Regions from separate parts of the Pseudoalteromonas sp. SG44-8 genome, predicted to be linked through region 1. Evidence: predicted binding sites of a transcription regulator. Region 1 holds the regulator's gene; each other region holds the start of a gene.
The links. Region 1 encodes LexA, which represses DNA repair genes until DNA is damaged. Its sites were predicted from a motif close to TACTGTATNNNNATACAGTA; they were not measured.
Positions count from the first base shown of each region.

Region 2: the regulator LexA is predicted to act here: its motif matches at 2,175-2,194, upstream of ruvC (crossover junction endodeoxyribonuclease RuvC).
Region 3: the regulator LexA is predicted to act here: its motif matches at 1,820-1,839, upstream of uvrD (DNA helicase II).

Region 1 is NZ_JACJEQ010000020.1:21,201-26,318, forward strand. It holds gene H5163_RS14885 (hypothetical protein) at 1-128, opposite strand, end outside; gene H5163_RS14890 (hypothetical protein) at 296-676, shown strand; gene H5163_RS14895 (PaaI family thioesterase) at 673-1,116, opposite strand; gene H5163_RS14900 (hypothetical protein) at 1,238-2,032, shown strand; gene lexA (transcriptional repressor LexA) at 2,107-2,724, shown strand; gene coxB (cytochrome c oxidase subunit II) at 3,146-4,288, shown strand; gene ctaD (cytochrome c oxidase subunit I) at 4,288-5,118, shown strand, end outside.
Region 2 is NZ_JACJEQ010000002.1:149,520-154,637, forward strand. It holds gene ruvB (Holliday junction branch migration DNA helicase RuvB) at 1-975, opposite strand, end outside; gene ruvA (Holliday junction branch migration protein RuvA) at 983-1,600, opposite strand; gene ruvC (crossover junction endodeoxyribonuclease RuvC) at 1,602-2,126, opposite strand; gene H5163_RS02980 (ABC transporter permease) at 2,248-4,749, opposite strand; gene H5163_RS02985 (ABC transporter ATP-binding protein) at 4,739-5,118, opposite strand, start outside.
Region 3 is NZ_JACJEQ010000033.1:4,801-9,918, forward strand. It holds gene uvrD (DNA helicase II) at 1-1,755, opposite strand, end outside; gene H5163_RS18215 (hypothetical protein) at 2,083-2,307, shown strand; gene H5163_RS18220 (YacL family protein) at 2,419-2,787, shown strand; gene H5163_RS18225 (dUTP diphosphatase) at 2,972-3,595, shown strand; gene yrfG (GMP/IMP nucleotidase) at 3,592-4,242, opposite strand; gene nudE (ADP compounds hydrolase NudE) at 4,304-4,876, shown strand; gene cysQ (3'(2'),5'-bisphosphate nucleotidase CysQ) at 4,869-5,118, shown strand, end outside.

The DNA of each region.
Region 1 (5,118 bases):
TGAACTTTTTCAAGCGGTATAGCACTCATAATTAAACCACCGAGTAACCATGCAAAAATTTGTAGCGCTAATAAGTAACCTAACCATTTGTGAAACTTACGCGCATGTTTAAAAATGCGTTTATCCATAGTGACTACCTGTTTGTTATTAGTGCGGTATTCTATAAATTATATTGAGTTTGCCAATGTGGCAAATTGTCGCATCAACAAAATAAAACTAGCTACTCTAGATTTGGTATATACGCAAAATTAGGTTAAAGTTTGCGTTGTTATTAACGCAGGGTAAAAATGAAACAATGTCGGAAATTCAATTTTTAAATGTAGATCTAGAGCTTGAATCAAAGCAAGATATTAGTTTGTTAGTTGCAGACTTAAAAAAAAGTGCTGTGGTTTTGCATTACGATAAAGATGAGTACCGTCAACTAGCACGTATTGAGTCTAATGAAGACGTTATCTCACCAGATAAAGCGATTAACCACTTATGTGAGTTAATTGAATCTTGCTCACGCAATGCATTAAAGCAGTGGTTATCATGCTCAAAGCGCACCTTTGATATTGGCTTTGAATCAGGCACTTCGCCAAAATGCTTTAATCAAGCGCTCAGTGCCGATACTTTATTGCGTATTTCTGCTATTGGCGCAGGTATTGAAATTACAATTTATCCACTTTCAAGTTAGCCTTTTCGCTCTACAATTGCTGCGGTCATTCTTGATACGCAGCACAGTTCTCCACGACTATTGGTGATTTTTATTTCCCATACGGATGTACGCTTGCCTAAGTGTAGTGGTGTTGCTATCGCGGTTAATATACCATTACGTGATGCTTTTAGATGATTGGCATTGATCTCCTGGCCAACACAATAAAACTTTGTAAAATCAACAGCAAAGTTTGCAGCATAACTCGCCACCGTTTCTGCAAGTACAACATTTGCGCCGCCATGCACCATACCCATAGGGTTATGATGAGCTGGGATCGCGGGCATCGTTGCTACTAAATAATCATCGCCTATTTCACTTATTTCAATGCCCATGGTTTTCATCAATGTGCCTTGACCACTTATGCCGTCATCAAGTTGCTTACATTGTGCTAGGGTGATCGGTTGATACCAAATACTCATCTGTCTACCTCACTAAGTTATTTACTAAATCAGTCTACACTTTTAAACATTTTCCTACAGTTAAGATCATAAAAATAGATAAAATGTACCTATATTATCTAACTGTTAATGGATCTTAAGGATGAAAGTAAAGGTATTTGGATGTGGTGCAATATTATTAATGAGCCTTGTTGCTCAGCCGCAGGCTGTTGCTAGTACCCAACATCAACTCGATATTGGTTTTACCGATTTAGCTGGTTTAGATGAATCTTTTTTAGGCGCACGATACCGATATTTTGCGCAAGATCTTGAATCTTTGACTGGTCCATACGAGCTAAAAGCGTATTTAAATCAAGTCAATAATTATGCTATTGGTGGGTTTGCTAATGATGATTTTAGCTATTTAAATGCCGATGCTGCCATCTATGGTCCCGCAGGATTAGTTATTAGTGCCAGCGCGCAGCGCCTCTGTGAGGATAATAGCTATTGGCAAAATACTGATTATTTAGTGAGTGCCGCTGTTGGTAAGCAAATGAATGAGCAGTTACAACTAGGGTTCAATGTATATTACAGTCGCTTAGAGCGCCATGATATGTGGTTTGGCAAAGATAATGAAAGAGTCGCGGTTGAATGGACTTATGCTCCTTATGTTCGTTGGACAAATATAGTTAGCAATCAAGGTTGGGATTTAGAGCTAAAGCAATTGGCAGGGCGTTATCGTTATGTGCAGGGGCAGGCGGTTTATTATGTAAATCAAGCATGGTCAGTGGGAGTCGTTGCCAATATTCGGAATCAGAAAAATCTAAAAGACAACTATGAACTGCAAACGCAATATTGGTTTAATCAACATGTAGCATTAAAGTTTGGTCTTGGATCTGCGCTTGATTCTGGAAGTGGTTTAAATAGTATGAGCTTGTTATTAACGGCGCGATTTTAAGCCAATTTATATTTGCGATTTTCAGATAACTGTATATACTCACAGTTAAATGTACTGTATGGAAAACCAGTTGTATGCGCCCATTAACGAATCGCCAAGCTCAAATTCTCGAACTTATTAAAGTTTTTATTAAAGATACCGGTATGCCGCCAACCCGTGCTGAGATTGCGCAAACGTTAGGTTTTAAAAGTGCTAATGCAGCGGAAGAACATTTAAAGGCATTAGCGAAAAAGGGCGTTATTAAAATGAAGCCCGGTGCTAGTCGAGGTATTCAGTTAGTTGAAGAGGATGAGCCGGAACAACTTGGTTTACCTCTAATAGGCAGAGTTGCCGCTGGTGAGCCTATTTTGGCAGAGCAGCATGTTGAAAGTCATTGCAAAATAGATCCACTCTTGTTTAAACCGGCTGCTGATTTTTTACTGCGTGTGCAAGGCATGAGTATGAAAGACATTGGTATTATGGATGGCGATTTATTGGCAGTACACAGCACTCAAGTTGCTGAAAATGGCCAAGTGGTGGTTGCCCGTGTTGATGACGATGTAACAGTAAAACGCCTTGAAAAAGCAGGTAAAAAAGTTTTTTTACATGCTGAAAACGATGAATTTTCACCGATTGAAGTGGATCTTGAACATGAATCTTTCAATATTGAAGGGTTAGCTGTTGGGGTGATCCGCAACGCTGATTGGATGTAAATTTTTTGATCTATATTTTGCACCAAATTGGTGAAGTTTGGTGCATTTAATTTTTTACCGCTTTAATGGCTAGATTTTATACTTAGCTATAGCGTCCTAAGCCCTATCAAATCTACTTGTCAGCTACTTTTAGCCCTCTAATATTATCCCTAATTACAAAATAACGCGCTGATTTTTAGCTGTTATTTATGCACCAAAAAAGAATTTAATTGCTCTTAAAACTTGCTAATTGTTCATTTTTTAACTAATTGGTTAATACACTGTGTTAACAGCTACTTTAAAAGTCTAACAATTTTGCTCAATAGCATAATTTAGGGTTGCGTTAATATTCAGTAACAATAAAAAATAACGAATTGGCGCGAATAAAGCTGTGCCGCCTTTTCGCTTTGCGTTTTGCAATAGCATTTAAAGGAGCCGTCACATGGGTAAATTGAGCTCTACCTTGTGGCTTATATTGTTTGTTCTACCGCAGCAAGTATTGGCTAATAGCCAGTTTAATATGCGTAAGGGCGTAACAGATATAAGTAATGATGTTTATCAGCTGCACATGACAATATTTATTATATGTTGTGTGATTGGGGTCATCGTGTTCGCCGTGATGTTTTGGGCACTGATCCACCACCGTAAATCTAAAGGGGCAAAACCAGCCCAATTTCATGAAAGTACTAAAGTTGAAATCCTTTGGACGGCAATCCCGTTTGTGATTTTAATTGGTATGGCAATTCCTGCGACAAAAACTTTGATTGCAATGGAAGATGCTAGTAAAGCTGATCTCACGATTAAAATTACTGGTTCTCAATGGAAATGGCATTATGAGTACATGGGTGAAGATGTTGAGTTTTATTCAATGCTTGCTACACCTCAAGATGAAATAACTAATCTTGCAAATAAAAACCCTAATTACCTGCTTGAAGTTGATAAACCTTTGGTGTTGCCAATTAATCAAAAAGTACGATTTTTAATGACCTCAGACGACGTTATTCATTCTTGGTGGGTGCCTGATTTTGCAGTGAAAAAAGATGCTAACCCTGGGTTTATCAATGAAACTTGGACCAGAATTAATGAAGAGGGCATTTATCGAGGGCAATGTGCAGAACTATGCGGAAAGGATCATGGCTTTATGCCTGTGGTGGTTGAAGCTAAATCTGAGCAAGCATTTGCAAACTGGCTGAGCGAAGCTAAGCAGGCAAAAGCAAACGCTGCAATTGCTGATGCTGCATTATTAGATCAAACATTACCAAAAGAAGAATTAATGACACTCGGCGAGCAAGTCTATATGGCCAGTTGCGCTGCGTGTCACCAACCAACAGGTATGGGCTTACCGGGGGTTTTCCCGGCGCTCAAAGGCAGTCCGGTAGTATTAGGAGATATTAAAGATCATATTGATGTAGTGCTTCATGGTCGCCCAGGTACCGCTATGCAAGCATTTGACAAGCAGTTATCAATCAAGCAGCTAGCAGCTGTGATCACCTATAAGCGTAATGCATGGGGCAATGACACTGGGGATGTAATTCAACCGAGTCAGATACAAGCCGCGATTGATGCAACTTCGGAGGCTAAATAATGAGTAGCGTAACAGAGCAACAACATGATCAAGCTGCACACCATGATGGACATCATCATCCTGCGAAAGGTTTTAAACGCTGGCTTTATACTACTAACCATAAAGATATCGGTAGCTTATATTTAATTTTTTCGTTGACGATGTTTTTAATTGGTGGCGCCATGGCGATGGTGATCCGCGCAGAGTTATTTCAACCTGGCTTACAGTTAGTAGAGCCTCACTTTTTCAATCAAATGACCACAGTACATGGCTTGATCATGGTATTTGGTGCCGTTATGCCGGCCTTTACAGGATTGGCTAACTGGATGGTACCACTCATGATTGGCGCACCAGATATGGCATTACCACGGATGAATAATTGGAGCTTTTGGATTTTACCTTTTGCTTTTATTATTTTACTGGCATCCCTGTTTATGCCAGGTGGTGGCCCGGCATTTGGCTGGACTTTTTATGCACCACTGTCAACAACTTACAGTAACGATAATACCGCATTATTTGTTTTTGCTATTCACATCATGGGTATTAGCTCAATTATGGGCGCAATCAATGTGATTGTAACTATCGTTAATTTACGTGCGCCAGGTATGACTTGGATGAAGCTGCCGCTGTTTGTGTGGACATGGCTTATCACCGCTTTTTTATTGATTGCTGTGATGCCGGTATTGGCCGGTGCTGTGACTATGGTATTGACTGATAAGTATTTTGCAACCAGCTTTTTTGATGCTGCTGGGGGCGGTGATCCGGTGATGTTCCAGCACATATTTTGGTTTTTTGGTCACCCTGAAGTGTACATTATGATTCTGCCAGCCTTTGGCATTATCTCGACTATA
Region 2 (5,118 bases), on a different contig from region 1:
ATAGGCGTTATCAGACACAATACGCCCTCTTGGCGTACGTTGGATAAATCCTTGCTGGATGAGGTAAGGCTCGATCACATCTTCAATGGTTTCTTTTTCTTCACCGATAGCGGCGGCTAAGTTGTCTAACCCTACCGGACCCCCCATAAACTTTTCAATGATCGCGAGTAAATATTTACGGTCCATATAATCAAAGCCGCTTTTATCTACATCAATCATATTAAGTGCCAGCTCTGCCACTTCGGCATTTACAGTACCGTCTGATTTAACTTGCGTGTAATCTCGTACCCGGCGTAATAATCGATTAGCGATACGTGGCGTACCACGAGAGCGTTTAGCAATTTCAATGGCACCTTCATCACACATGGCTAAATTTAAATAATGAGCAGATCGCCCCACTATAGTTGATAAATCTGCCACCGAATAAAACTCTAAACGCTGCACAATACCAAAACGGTCTCTAAGTGGTGAAGTTAACGAGCCTGCGCGAGTGGTTGCGCCAATTAAGGTAAAAGCGGGTAAATCGAGCTTAATGGAACGAGCTGCAGGCCCTTCACCAATCATTAAATCGAGTTGATAATCTTCCATTGCAGGATAGAGTATTTCTTCAACTTGCGGGCTTAGCCTATGTATTTCATCAATAAAAAGTACATCGCCTTCTTCTAAATTGGTCAGTAGTGCGGCTAAATCACCGGCTTTTTCAAGCACTGGGCCCGAGGTTGTTTTAATACTGACATTCAGCTCATTGGCAACAATGTTTGCTAGTGTGGTTTTCCCCAAACCCGGCGGACCAAATATTAATAAATGATCAAGCGCTTCACCCCGACTCCGTGCAGCTTCTATAAATATTTCCATTTGCTGTTTAACATGGGGCTGACCAGTATAATCGGCTAATAGTTTTGGTCTAATCGCGCGATCGACTACATCTTCATTACTTTGTTCAGTCGCATCTATTAAACGATCCGCTTCAATCATAGTTTACTCACAACATTGATTTTAGAGATTCTTTGATCAGAACCTCTGTAGACATACCAGGCTTGGCCACTGATTTTACTGTTTTTTGTGCTTGCGCCAATTTATAACCTAATGACACTAACGCAGAGATTGCATCATCTGCCGCATTATTAGCAATAAGTGCGTCAGAGGCGGGCTCTATAACTGCATTATCACTAAATGGCGTGAATAAGTCATTACCCCAATCTTTTAATCGGTCTTTCATTTCAAGTACCAGGCGCTCTGCGGTTTTTTTACCTACACCTGGCAGTTTCACTAAACTGGTGGCATCTTCGTTATTCACACAGCTAACAAATTGCTTAGCCGACATCCCTGAAAGTATTGCTAATCCGAGCTTTGGCCCAACGCCATTGGCTTTTAATAGCTCTCTAAATAATGCTCGCTCAATTTTATTATTAAAGCCAAATAATAACTGGGCGTCTTCTCTTACTACAAAATGAGTATACACAATGGCATTTTCGCCAATGTTTGGTAAATCATAAAAACACGTCATCGGCATGTTAACTTCGTAACCAACACCGCTTACTTCAAGCAAAATTTCTGGCGGTTGTTTTTCTACTAAGATGCCATTTAAGCGACCTATCATGTTATTTCCTTAATCGTCCTCTAACGGTTTTACTGGCACTGCCCGCTAGTTTTATTAAATTTTGATCGGAATGAGCATGGCATATCGCAATGGCTAATGCATCGGCTGCATCCGCTTGCGGTGTGCCTGGCAATTTTAAAATATTTTTAACCATATGCTGCACTTGCGATTTATCGGCACCACCGTGCCCTACCACCGCTTGTTTAATTTGCCGTGCCGAGTATTCAAACACCGGTAACTCAGCCATTGCCGCACCAACAATTGCAGCTCCTCTGGCTTGGCCTAATTTAAGAGCTGAATCAGGATTATGCGCCATAAATACTTTTTCAATGGCAAAATGATCGGGAGAGAATTGTTCGATTAGTTGACTGATCCCCTGATAAATCATTTTTAATCGAATAGGAAACTCGTGATCGGCCAGTTTTATACAACCGCTGCCTAAATAAGTAAATTTAGCACCTTGATGGGCAATCACCCCATAACCGGTTAATCGTGAGCCAGGATCAATCCCTAAAATAATAGCCAATACTTGCCCAATCAGTGTAAATAGTTAAGTACGCTAATAATGCCAGAGCACTGTATAAATTACCAGTGCATTATTGGCATAAAAAAGCCCGTAAAAACGGGCTTGTTTAATTGCTAACCTTTTAGGCTAAAGAGCGTAGTAACCCTTGGGTATTTTTACGCATGGTTGTAGCTATCATAAAGTAGCCCAGTGATGCCACAAACACACCACCCACTAATGGTCCAATAAGCCAAATATGCGGGTGCAGCTTACCTGCTAAGTCAAACATCTCACGTTGCACTATTAATAAAGCCACATCACTGACCAACGCAGCGACAAAACCAGCAGCGCTGCCCAGCAATAAAAACTCATATAAAGTGGCATTTTTTATTAGCCGCCCTTTGGCGCCTAAGGTACGCAATATGACAATTTCCTGCATCCGTTCACCAAGGCTTGCTTGCACTTGCGAAATTAAAACCAAGCCACCACACATCACCACTATCGCCAGTACAAATCCAATTGCCAGCGATACTTGCGAAATAGTAGAACGTATTTGTTTGACAAAGCTGTCAACGTCGATGGCGTTGATTGTCGGGTAGGCACGTAGTAGCTCACTAAAATCGCGTTTTTGCTCGGCTTCGATACGCACTGATGAAATATACGTCGCAGGAAAATCAGCCAGTACATCAGGGCTTAATATAATAAAGAAATTAGGCTTTAAAGTAGCCCAATTAACTTTACGAACACTGGTGATTTTGGCATCAAATGACTGGGCGCCAATCAAAAATGTTAGCGTATCACCCAGTTTCACATCTAAACGTTCTAGCATAGATTCTTCGATGGATACCTCAGCGGTGGCATTGTCGCCAAACCACTGCCCGTCTATGATCTCATTTTGCACAGGGACTTGCTCTAACCATGTAAGATTTAGCTCACGGCCAATACCTGCGCGTGCTTCTTCGTCTTTCTTCTCGTTGTCTTGCAATGAGACTTCGCGAGCAACTAATTCACCGTTAACAGCGTTTACGCGACCACGAATAGTCGGATAGAACTCAGATACTTGAATATTTTTTTGCTCTAAAAAGCTTGTTACGTCTGGCAATTCAGTTTCGGTTATATTGACTAAAAAAGCATTCGGCGCGTCGCTTGGAAGTTGCGATTGCCAATCTGCGATCATATCGTTTTTCAGCACCACTAAAAATAACAATAGCTTTATTGCCAACGAAAAACTGATCAACTGTACCGCATTAGCATTGGCACGTTTTTGCAACGAAGCAATCGCTAATGACCAACTATTCCCCGGGCGCAATCCTAGTTTACGTCCGCTGCCAAAGATTAACCGCGATAATACAAACAGTATTGCAATCAAAATTAAAGTGGAGACAAACAAAATAGCGGTAATTTTAAGGTTATTACTAAACAACCACATTAATAAAAAGACTGTTAAGCCCGACATAGCTAAATGCACTTTACTTACTAATAGCTTATCGCCTAAGTTACGGCGTAATACCCTAAGCGGTGGAATATCAAATAAATCTAATAACGGCTTGATTGAAAACATCACCGCACAGATAACGCCAGTACTAATCGCCACAAACCACGGTTTTATACCCGCAGCAGGAAGAGTATTGTTCATTGATTTAGCTAAATAACTAGTAGCTATCTCTTGTAAACCATAGCCAATGGCTAAGCCAAGTATGACCGACAAAGCACACACCAGTGATAAATGCAGTAAGTAAATTTTGCGAATTGTCGATCGGCTACCACCTAAGGTTTTCATCATCGCAACTGGGTCATATTGGCGTTCGCAATAACGCTTTGCAGACACGGCAATAGCCACCGCCGCTAAAATAATGCCCAATAACCCCGCTAATAATAAAAAGCTTTCAGCGCGGTTTAAGCTATTTGCAATCGGCGACTGTCTGTCTTTAACACCATACCATTGCTGATTTTCTTTCATTTGTGGTTTTAGCCAGCTATAAAAGTCAGTAAGGTTACTCTCATCCCCTGCATACAACTGACGGTAAAAAACACGGCTGCCCGGCTGGATCACTTCAGTTTTGTCTACGTCTTGGTTATTTAACAACACACGACGACTACTTGAAAAAATATTAAATGGTGCATCTGGCTCTTCCACCAATACTTTTTCAATATTAAATTGCGCAGCGCCAAGCTCAACCGTATCACCTACTCTTACATTTAGTGCATAAAATACCGATTCACTAAACCACACATTACCAACAGTTGGCCCTTGCGTAGCCACTTCAACCTCGCCGGTTAAGCTGCTTTTAACTTTTAGTTCGCCCTTAAGTGGGTAATGCTCAGACACCGCTTTTACTGAGCTTAATTGCATTTCGTCATTAGCAAACAACATAGTATCAAAGTAAGTGAGCTGTGCGGTTTGTAAGTTGTATTCGCCTGCTGTTGTTAAATATTCACCCGGTAATTCATGGTTGCTTGCCAGCACGCGATCAGCGGCAATAAAGGCACTGCTTTTTTGTGCAATGCTTTGCCCTATGCGATCAGTCACCATAGAAAGCGTTAGTACAGTTAATACTGCCAACGCTATGGCCGCACAAATCACCGTGAGTTCACCACGGCGAAATTCACGGCTAAATAATTTTAATGCTAATTTAACCCACATTCGCCACAGCCTCATTGGTATTTTTAACTAATTGACCCGCTTCAATTTGTAACACATGCTGGCACTTTGCTGCTAACGCCTCGTCATGTGTGACTAAAATCAACGTCGTGCCATGAAGCTGATTAAGCTCGAATAACAGTGACTCAATTAACTTACCATTTTTGCTATCAAGATTTGCTGATGGCTCATCGGCGAATAAAATCTTTGGTGTGCCAATAAATGCGCGAGCAATCGCTACACGCTGCTGCTCACCACCAGACAATTGCGACGGATAATGCTCAATTCGATGACTTAAACCTACTTTTTCCAGAAGATCGAGTGCTTGTTGCTTGGCATTTTTTTCACCAGCAAGCTCTGCCGGTAACATCA
Region 3 (5,118 bases), on a different contig from region 1:
TTCATTACTTTGTTGAGATGGGAACATGCCTTCTTCAACACCAACCATAAATACGAGTGGAAACTCTAAGCCTTTCGCTGAGTGCAACGTCATCATTTGCACTGCATCTTCATGTTCTTCAGCTTGACCATCACCGGATTCCAGTGAGGTATAAGCCAAGAATCCTTGCAGTGGTGAGCTAAACTCTTCATCTTCCGGGAGTTCGTATTGGCCACAGGCGCTGATCAGCTCTTCTAAGTTTTCTACCCGAGCGCGGCCCTTTTCGCCTTTTTCTGCTTGATACATCGCCATTAAACCAGATGTTTGAATAGCGTATTTCGCTTGCTCTTCTAAAGTGAGATCACCAATTTTATCTTCAATATGTTCTACCAGTTCAACAAACTTAGTAACAACCGTCGCCGCACGTCCTGATAAATGTTGTTGTTCTACGATGGCTTTGGCGGCGTACCATAATGGCAATGATTCGCTACGCGCACAATCGCGAATATGGCTTAAGGTTTTATCGCCAATGCCACGAGCAGGAGTGTTAATCACTCGCTCAAATGCAGCATCATCCTGACGATTACCTACGAGCCGTAAATATGCCAGCGCATCTTTAATTTCCTGACGTTCAAAGAAGCGCATACCGCCGTAAATGCGGTACTTCAAGCCTTCTTGTAACATGGCTTCTTCAAGTACCCGCGATTGCGCGTTACTACGATATAAAATCGCCGCATCTTGTAGGGCATTACCAGCGTTTAACCAGCTGCGTAATTTGCTGCTTACAAAGCGCGCTTCGTCTAATTCGTTAAAAGCGGCATAAACAGAAATAGGTTCACCATCATTGCCATCAGTCCAGAGGCTTTTACCCATTCGGTCTGAGTTATTTTGAATAAGTGCATTAGACGCTTTTAGAATAGTGGCAGTAGAGCGATAGTTTTGTTCAAGGCGAATAGTTTCGGCTTTAAAATCGGTCAAAAAGCGCTTAATGTTTTCAATTTTAGCACCACGCCAACCGTAAATACTTTGGTCATCATCACCTACGATCATGATGCTGTTGGTATCGCCGGCTAATAATTTAAGCCATGCATATTGAATGGTGTTGGTATCTTGAAACTCGTCTACTAGCATATGGGCAAAACGTTGCTGGTAGTGACGTAGTAAGGTTGGATTATTTTTTAGTACTTCAAAACTACGTAATAAGATTTCGGCAAAATCAACTAATCCTGCTCGATCACATGCTTCTTGATAAGCGGTGTAAACTTTAAGCATCATTTGTTCGTTGATGTCGTAAGCTTGGATATCTTTGGGGCGCAGACCTTCATCTTTCTTGGCGCTGATATACCAGCCAAACTGTTTTGCAGGCCATTTTTTGTCATCAATATTCATGGCTTTTAATAAGCGTTTGATCATTCTAAGTTGATCATCAGAGTCTAAAATTTGAAACGCTTCTGGTAAGTTTGCTTCGCGATGGTGGGCGCGCAATATACGGTGTGATAAGCCATGGAAAGTACCAATCCACATACCACCTACTGGTGCTTGAAGGGCTTGTTCAACGCGCGTGCGCATTTCTTTAGCTGCTTTATTGGTAAAGGTTACTGCAAAAATACTATAAGCGGAGGCTTGCTCAACCTGCATTAACCATGCGATACGATGAACGAGTACTCGAGTTTTCCCAGAGCCTGCGCCAGCAAGCACCAGCATATTTTGGAGTGGGGCTGCAACTGCATCCCGTTGTTTATCATTTAAACCGTCGAGTAATTCTGAAACGTCCATCATCACGCCTTTTCAATCAATATTAAAAGCAGTATAACAGGTGTTTTTGTTAGGCTAAATAAAATACTGTTTTTATAACCAGTTAATTTAATACATAGTCTAAAGGCTTTAAAAACTTAATGATTCATTTATAGTCATTTTTTAGCTAAGCTAGATCAATGGTGTGAAGTGATATCGCCAATTTGACTTATATTTAGTAAAAATCACGATTTTAGCTAGTTCTTCGTATTACCGTTGATTTTAACATATTGATTTTTAATAACTAAATAATTGGCATGAAGAATGTAAGTAGATAAGAATAAAATTAAATTAATAATTGAGGTTAACATGGCAGAGCAAGGTTCAGGCGGTAATGTTATCGCAGCGATTTGTAATATATTTTTCCCAGGTTTAGGGCAGTTAGTTCAAGGCCGGATCATGGCGGCAATTGGTTTCTTCCTAGCGTGGGTTATTAGTGGCGCGCTTATTTATGTTGCGATTGGTTTTATATTACTGCCGATCGTCTATATTTGGGCAATCATTGATGCCGCGCGGTTTAGATCTTATCGGTAGCTGTATCACTTCAAAGAATAGCGCTTTTTAGCGCTATTTTTGTCACTGGCTTTATTTATTCAGCACTGACTAGGGTATAATCCCGATCATTAGTTGTATTTAGGTAAAGTTATGGAATACCAATTTATACGCGATCCAATAAGTGGCCTGCGGATTAAAATTAGCAGTGAACATGCGGTTATTGGCCGTTGGTTAAATGAAGAGATCGGCAAAGACAAAATTGCTATGGTACAAGCTTTAATAGCCTCAGTATCAAGTAGTTTTGAGCCGTTAACGCTACAGGGCCAAGAAATTGATTTGATCTTAAATAAAGATGAAGCCATTTTTGAAGCCCATGCCTTGCACCAAGACTCTGAAGATTTATTTGCTTATCAAGATGATGAGCTTATGCTCGAGGAAAATGGTTTAAGTAGTGGCTGTGGTTTTGAAGATTTTGTTGATCTGATTAATTCATGGCAAGAATTTACTACAGGTAGGTAGCCGTCAGTTTTCAGTTAGCAAAATATCCTCGGGTGCCGCGTAATGAAATGCTCTTAGCTATATTGGCAATATTTGTGTTAGCGACCTCTGCGTATTAACCACAATCAGCACGTAGAATCGATTTCATCGAAGAGTATTTATCTGTATTATTAACTACAATTAAAAAATAGTAACCGGAAGAGATATGTCTGCCAATTTAAATAAACTCGTGGTGATGCTAGAAATGCAAAATGCCATGAACACCAAAGTTCATGATCAATGGTTTAGCCAAGGCTTTGAATGGTATCGCGCTATTTGGGTTGAATGCGCTGAAATGCTTGATCATTACGGTTGGAAATGGTGGAAAAAGCAAACTCCAGATACCGAGCAAGTTATTTTAGAATTGGTTGATATTTTTCACTTCGGTTTATCGTTACGCATTGATGGTGAGACCAGTTATTTAGAGCTTGCTAAGCAGTTGGAACAACAGTTAAGTGCACCGCAACAAGCTGATGATTTCAAACAAACGTTAGAAATTCTCGCCGCGTCAGCCGTCGCTGAGAAAACCTTTAACGCCGCAGCCTTCGCTGGATGTATGGCGCAAATAGGTATGGATATTGATTATTTATATCGAGGCTATGTAGGTAAAAATACGCTTAATTTTTTCCGCCAAGATCATGGTTATAAAGATGGTAGCTACATTAAAGAATGGCATGGCAAAGAAGATAACGAGCATTTAGTTGAGGTCGTTAAAAGCCTGAATACGGAACATGCTGATTTTGCAAAGCTTGTATATCAAGGCTTAGAGGCTCGCTACCCTAAAAATTAAGGCAGCATGTCACGAAAATCAGTGACGCTCAAATAGTCACTGATTTCATTGTGCGGTTGTTTACTATCTGGGTTTGCAACCGCCAATAAATGGCCAATACCATATTCTTTTGCGGCGTTTAGTACCGCTAAACTGTCGTCAACGAACAGCGTACGCTGCTTATCAAAACCTAAATCGAGTTGTACTTGCTGCCATAAGCTTTGCTGCTCTTTACTCACACCATATTGATGAGTCGACACCACACCATCTAAATAGTTATCAATACTGGTTTTTTCAAACTTGAGCATGACACTTTCCGGGTGTGCGTTGGTAAGTAAAATCAACTCTTTACCCGCTTTTCGCAACGATGTTAAAAATGCAGGTACATCCTCACGCATTTTAATGAGGTGCTGATGCTGATATTTTAGCTCCATAATAGGTAAATTAAGTTGTTGTTCCCAGTAATCTAAGCAATACCATTGGATTTGACCGCTAACGGCTTGATAGCGTTTTAATATATCCGCTTGGGCTTGTGCCAAACTAATATTCTTTGCGATAGCGAGTTGCTCAGGGATCACTGTCAGCCAAAAGTGATTATCAAAATGGAGATCGAGCAAAGTGCCATCCATATCTAGCAGCACAGTATCGATTTTTGACCAATTTAACATAGGAATTTCATCTTATAGGGTTTATTATTGAACTAACTGCCATGATAGCAAATTAATGCCAATGACACAGAAAAAGCACCCAACACCACCACAAATTCTTCGCACCGAAGTTGTTGCTAAAAGCCGATTATTTACGGTGGAATCACTTGAATTAAAATTTTCAAATGACGAACAGCGTCAATACGAACGGATCCGCGGCGGTGGCCGAGGGGCTGTAATGATAGTGCCATTAACAGCTGATAATGAATTACTGTTAGTACGAGAATATTGTGCTGGCACTAATGATTATCAACTAGGCTTCCCAAAAGGCTTAATTGATCCTGGTGAAACACCAGAACAAGCAGCAAACCGAGAATTAAAAGAAGAAGTTGGCTTTGGTGCTGAGCAACTTCAGCCACTTAAAGTGGTTTCAATGGCACCCAGTTACTTTAATGCGACTATGCACATATTGTTTGCGCAACAACTTTATCCGCAAACTTTAGTTGGGGACGAGCCAGAACCATTAGTGGTTGTTAAGTGGCCATTAACCGATTGGCAGTCATTATTACAACAATCAGACTTCACCGAAGCACGAAGCGTTGCAGCTTTGCTATTATTAACTAAGCATTTAGAATCAGGAGCTGCGAATGATTGAATTACTTGAGCCATGTATTGAGCTTGCGCAAAGCGCTGGTGCTGCGATTATGGCTATTTACAAGAAAGATGATATTGGCCAGCAAGAAAAGTCAGATCACACACCTGTCACTAAAGCCGATTTAGCCGCTAACGATGTGTTAGTTGCTGGATTAAAAGCACTAGCGCCAGATATTCCTATTATGTCAGAAGAAACACCAATCCCTGCTTTAGCGGATAGGCAAGATTGGCAGCGCTATTGGT